Regions from separate parts of the Peribacillus sp. NPDC046944 genome, predicted to be linked through region 2. Evidence: riboswitches for the same ligand, from Rfam matches in the RefSeq annotation. Region 2 holds a riboswitch; the other holds the start of a gene.
What was found. Region 2 has a riboswitch for S-adenosylmethionine ahead of mtnW (2,3-diketo-5-methylthiopentyl-1-phosphate enolase). Riboswitches for the same ligand answer to the same signal wherever they lie in the genome.
Positions count from the first base shown of each region.

Region 1: linked by a shared signal. The riboswitch ahead of ACQKIC_RS20625 (5-methyltetrahydropteroyltriglutamate--homocysteine S-methyltransferase) and the one ahead of mtnW (2,3-diketo-5-methylthiopentyl-1-phosphate enolase) in region 2 are both predicted to bind S-adenosylmethionine.

Region 1 covers NZ_JBNNML010000023.1:324-3,464, forward strand. The annotation lists gene ACQKIC_RS20620 (hypothetical protein) at 1-461, shown strand, start outside; gene ACQKIC_RS20625 (5-methyltetrahydropteroyltriglutamate--homocysteine S-methyltransferase) at 498-1,601, opposite strand; SAM riboswitch class I at 1,686-1,785, opposite strand; gene ACQKIC_RS20630 (PTS transporter subunit IIC) at 2,002-3,039, shown strand.
Region 2 covers NZ_JBNNML010000007.1:10,832-13,972, forward strand. The annotation lists gene mtnW (2,3-diketo-5-methylthiopentyl-1-phosphate enolase) at 1-772, opposite strand, end outside; SAM riboswitch class I at 929-1,086, opposite strand; gene ACQKIC_RS13975 (pyridoxal phosphate-dependent aminotransferase) at 1,202-2,386, opposite strand; gene ACQKIC_RS13980 (carbon-nitrogen family hydrolase) at 2,487-3,141, shown strand, end outside.

The sequences.
Region 1 (3,141 bases), on a different contig from region 2:
CGCTCATTCATTTAGGTGGGCATCTATTCTTTGTCACGCTATTTGGCGGTACGGAGAAAAAAATCAAGATCGGATGTGGAGATAAGATTTTCTCCTTTTGCAATATAGAAGTGAGAAAATACTACTTTTGGAATGGGCATTGTGAGTTCAAGGGATTAAAATATGATAATAAGTTCACGAATAGTTTGATTTATCTAGGGGGAGCCCTCTTTAACCTAATTAGCATGTTGTTGATATATAGTTTGGTTTATCAGGGGATCTTGGAGAAATCGGTCCTCTGGTATCAATTCATATATTTCTCTTTCTATATTATGTTCTTTTCCTTATTTCCGATGTATTTTTCCGATGGGTCGCCAAGTGATGGAAAGGCGGCAGAATTGACATTGAAGAACCAGCTCGATGATAAGGTGACAGATGATGTAGTAGGGAAGAAAGAGGATGAGGACGATCGATGTTGTTGAATAAAGGGACGAGCATAGGCTCGTCCCTTTTTGTTCTTATCCCCAGACTTCTTTGGCGACATCCACAACGAACTTTAACTTTTCCCATTGCTGATCTTCCGTTAGCTTGTTGCCAAGATGTGTGGAAGCGAATCCGCATTGAGGGCTTAAGCACAAGTGTTCATGTGGCACGAATTGTCCCGCTTCTTTAATACGTGATTTAACGGTTTCTTTATCTTCAAGTTCGCCATTCTTCGAAGTAACCACACCAAGAACGACTTGTGCGCCGTCATTTGGAATGTGTTCTAATGGTTTAAAATCCCCTGAACGATGATCATCGTATTCCAAGAAAAATCCATCTACATTTTCCTTGGCCAATAGAGTTGGGGCGATACGGGCATAGCTGCCTTCAAAAGCCCAAGTCGATTGGTAATTTCCACGACAAAGGTGAGTCGTGACAACCAAATCCTCTGGTTTTCCCTCCAACGTCCCATTAATCACGCGCAATGCTAAATCGATTAATTGTTCCCTTGTATAATTCCCCTCTTTGAACTGGAAGTCCGGAGCGGAAAGCCTGGCTATGTATACATCATCTAATTGTAAATAACGTACACCGGCATCGTAAAAGGCTTGTAAAGCATCTTGATAGGCTTTGATAATATCTTTTGCATAGTCTTCGATGTCAGGATAGATTTCTTCATTATGGACCCCTACCGCAAATAATTGATTGGGGCTAGGGATGGTTTGTTTCGCCACAGCCCGTCCGTCCACGATTTCATTAAACTCAATAAAGTCTTTAATAAAGGGGTGATCTGGGTTGAAAGAAATTTTTCCTGTATTCCGAACGTTATAACGTTCTGTTTCAATTCCATCAAAGGTGAGGCCTTTTTCCGTGACATACCCTTCGATTCCATTTAAATGTTCCAAGAAGTCAAAGTGCCACCAGGTGCGTCTGAATTCCCCATCAGTCACTGCCTCTAAACCGATTTCTATTTGCTTATCGACGATACGCTTGATTTCCTTCGTTTCAACGTCGCGTAATTGTTCTGCGGTAATGATTCCTTCTTTCCGTTGCTTTCTTGCCAGATGTATACTTTCTGGTCTTAATAGACTTCCTACGTGGTCGGCTTTGAATGGAGCTTTCGTTAAAGTGATAGACATGGTAGATTCCTACTTTCCTTATTAAAATATAAAAACCTCTTCTTTAAAAAAAGAAGAGGTATAATCAGCAATGCTTATATTCTCTTCTTATCTTCAAGTTGAACACTTCTGGAATTAGCACAGTACAGTAAAGTCTGTTGCTGAGGTATCAAAGGGCCAGTCCCTCCACCTCTCTGGATAAGAAAATGAACTATTCAATTAATTACGACTATACAGGTAGTATTAATAAAGGTCAATAGAAAACAGATAATTTAGAATATAAGCGTTATTAGAAAGTGAGTTTCTCTTAGTTTAAATACTTTTATACACTTTCGCGGTGAAGTATTAAAAAAATCCTTTGACTATTGTCAGAATATTTCTTATAATTGTGTACATTACAGCGAGATAGGGGATTATTCAGATGAGAGATTTTTTTAATAAATTATTAACGGGGATGAGCATAGGGATTGTCGTTTCATTAATTCCGAATGCTTTGTTAGGGGAAATACTTAAACTATTGATTCCACATTTTCCCGTGTTACAGCATATATTCGATATCACCGTTTTCGTGATGAGTTTGTTACCTGTCATGATTGGGGTGATGGTCGGGATTTCGTTCAAGCTACCATCCATTCAAACGGCCAGTATCGGGATAGCGGCCATGGTCGGAAGTGGTGCCATCCAGAAAACGGCTGACGGTTTATTTGCCCTTAATGGGATTGGCGTTGTCATCAATACCGGAATTACCGCGGCATTGACCGTATTGTTCCTGCAATTAATTGGCGACAAATTAAAGGCGTATGCGATTCTCTTGATGCCGACTTTAAGTATCTTGGTACCAGGCATGATTGGATACTTCATTCTGCCATACGTAAAATCCGCTACGGGACTATTAGGAGTCGGCATCGCTAACGTGACGTCCTTGCAACCCATTTTGATGGGAGCCATTATTTCCGTTATCTTCTGTCTTATTATCTTATCGCCCATTTCAACGGTTGGGGTAGCGACGGTCATTATGCTCTCAGGGATAGGATCTGGTGCGGCCAACCTAGGCATCGTGGCAGCTGGTGTTGGCTTAGCCATTGCAAGCTACAAAGCGAATTCATTAGGGACGGCTTTAGCCCATGTGTTGGGTTCCCCTAAGATTCAAATGAGGAATTTCTTCATGAAACCGAAAATTGCGTTTCCCATGTTAATCACGTCAGCTATTCTTGGTGCGTTGGCAGGTTTGTTAAACATACAAGGGACCCCATATAGTGCTGGATTTGGTTTATCGGGATTGGTCGGTCCCTTGAACTACATGAAACTGGCGGAAGGCGGATGGATTTTCAGTAACATATCCATCATGGTCATCATTTTCTTCATTCTTCCGATTGTGTTGAACCTTGTGCTAATCTACGTTTTCTCGAAGAAATTAAAATGGATTAAAGCAGACGACTACACATTGCATTTTGAATAAAAGGAAACCAAATAAAAGAAGCAGTCAGGCGTTTAGCTCTGGCTGCTTCTTTTGATGAGGAGGCTAATTCAAGGGTACTTCAACTTTTAAATCTAGAATCTG
Region 2 (3,141 bases):
TCCGGTCATTTTCGCGTAAAGCCTGTAGAACATCCAATCCATATGTATGAACATTAAATAACAAGGCATCTGCGCCGGCTTCGGCTGCCAGTTCAGCTTTATCCAATAGTTCTAGTGTTTTTCCTGACAGGTTCACAGCATATAAGGTTCGATGTCCCGTTGTCTCATAGATACCTTTCAAAATGGCCTTTCCGGTTTTGACTCTATCGATGAAAGGCGTCTGATCTTGGTCAAAAAGAATCTCATCGTCCTTGACAAGATCGACTCCTCCCAATGCCTGTTGCTCCAATTGTTCATTATGAAAGGCGAGGTCTCGACCTAACACACCTTTAAAAATACTCATCACTAGGGGGCGGTCAAACACATCAATTTTTTCCCTGATCCCACTAATTCCGAATCGAGGACCTGGAAAGGCTTTTTGAATATCGCCGACAAAGTCCAAATCCATCAATTTGATTTCCCCATCCAATGACAATTTACCGAATACTGTCGTCAAGATAGCCGGTAGATCATTAGAAAAATTACCTGCCGGGTAGGCAATCCTGATTGTTGAACGGTACACTTTTTGACCGAAATAGAGATTAACTCGCTCTTCTTCGGGAAGGGGTGTTACGGAAACTACCCTACCTTTATGTTTTTCCAGTTGCTGTTGTACCAAGTGAGGAAGTTCAGTCCATGTCCCTACAGTCAATCCTAACGCAATGCCTTCTGCTTTTTTCTCATGCTCTCCTTTGAAGTCATGAAGTAAATACGTAGCGATTATTTCGCTCATCTGATCACTCCCAATACGTAAAAGTCATTCTTAAAGTTGTCATTGTTGGTCTTTCCTTTAACAAGCTTCTAACCATCTGCGAACAAAGTTGCACTCCAATTCTCTGTTAAAAATGTAAAAGCCCCTTCCTAAAGAAGAGGCTTTGAAAAAGCCATCTTCTTATCTCCCAGCTCTATAGCTGCAAGAATTAGCACCGTGCCTTACGGAATCAATAAAATGATCCGGCGGTATTATCTCCGCCCCATTTCACAATGGTATTACAGTCGGTTGCTGGGCTTCATCGGGCTAGTCCCTCCACCTGCTCAAAATAAGAAAATGCTATTATATTTTCGTTTATGTATCTTAACTAAAAATTTAGAATTCTTTTTTATATTCTTTCACGCAATTCATACTTTGTCAATAGGTATAATGTTCAAACTATTCAATATCTCACTGATTTTCTTTGAATATATTCAATGTACGAATTCTTTCTACCGCTTCTTGGAGTCTGTCTTCTGAAGTGAGAAGTCCCACCCTGACGTATCCTTCACCAAATTCACCGAAACCATTTCCTGGTGCAACTGCTACATGGGCATGTGCCAGTAAATGATCTGCAAAGCTCGCTGAAGTATATCCTTCAGGGACCTTTAGCCAAGCAAAGAAGGAAGCATCTGGAGCCTGTACATCCCATCCAATGGATCGTAACCCTTCGATAAATACATTTCGTCGTCCTTCGTACATGTTCACGAGTTCCTTCACACACTCTTGTGAATCCAGTAAGGCGCATGCCGTGGCTTCTTGTATTGCGGGAAAAAGGCTGACGTAAAGATGATCCTGCAATAATTCAAGCGATTCGATGACACTCTGGTTGCCAACCGCAAAGCCAACCCTCCACCCCGCCATGTTATATGTTTTAGAAAGGGTGTAAATTTCTATCCCCACTTCTTTTGATCCTTCTGCTTGAAGGAAGCTTACCGGTTTTTTCCCATCGAACCCAATTGCACCATATGCGAAATCATGGACCACACATATCGAGTGTTCTTTTGCCATGGAAACCGTTTCTTCGAAGAATTCTGCTGACGCCGATGCTCCTGTGGGATTATTGGGATAATTCAAGAACATCATCTTCGCTTTGTCAAAAACCTCTTTATCTATTTCCTTATAATCGGGAAGAAAATCATTTTCTTCGGTCAAGGGCATAATTTCCGTTTTAGCTTGGGCTAACGCTACACCTGACAGGTAATCTGGATAGCCCGGATCAGGCACTAAAATTGTATCGCCTGGATTCAACAAGCATTGCGGTAATTCGACTAGACCAGCCTTTCCACCGAAAAGAATCGCCACTTCCGTTTTAGGATCTAGCTTGACGCCATATTCACGTTCATAAAAGAGGGCCGCAGCTTCTTTTAAATAGGGAAGCCCCCTAAAAGGAGAATATTTATGATTCATGGAATTTCCTGCTGCTGTCTGCAGGCTCTTCACGATATGTTCAGGAGTCGGTTGGTCTGGATTTCCCTGCCCAAGATTAATGACATCCTTGCCTTCTGATGTTATGTTATTAACTTTTTCGACTAAAGAAGCAAAAAACTGCTTTGGAAGCTCTTGAAGAAGTCTGGATTTTTCGAATTGCACCATCTTTGCACCTTCTCTGAAATTTCTTGAAATTATAGTCACAAATGATATATGTTTATCTTAATCTTGTAAAGTACTTTTTTACAAATGGAGGTTTTAAATGATGAAATGGAAAATCGCCTGTTTACAAATGGACATTGCCTTTGGACAGCCAGATATAAATTTCCAGGTGGCAAAACAATGGATTGAAAAAGCTGTACAGTCTAAACCGGACATCGTCATGCTGCCGGAACTATGGACAACCGGCTATGACTTAACGAGATTACATGAAATTGCAGACGAAGAAGCAGCACAAACCATTACCTTTCTAAAAGCCCTTGCAAAAAAACACCACATTAACATAATCGGTGGCTCGATTGCAAAGAAAACTAAGGAAGGCATCTATAACACAATGCTCATCATCGATAAAGAAGGCAAACTGGTTAAAGAATATGATAAACTCCATCTGTTTCAATTGATGGATGAACACCATTACTTACAACCTGGCAAAAAAGACGGCTTATTCTCCCTCGATGAAAAGATTTGCGCCGGATTCATTTGCTATGATATCCGTTTTCCGGAATGGCAACGGGCCCATACCGTACGAGGTGCGGAGGTTATCTTCGTGACCGCCGAGTGGCCAAAGCCTAGGCTCCATCATTGGAGGGCACTGTTAATCAGCCGGGCAATAGAAAACCAAGCCTTCGTTGTGGCTGTGAATCGTTCCGGTTCTGACCGAAATAATCATTTTGCCGGACATTCCATCATCATCGACCCGT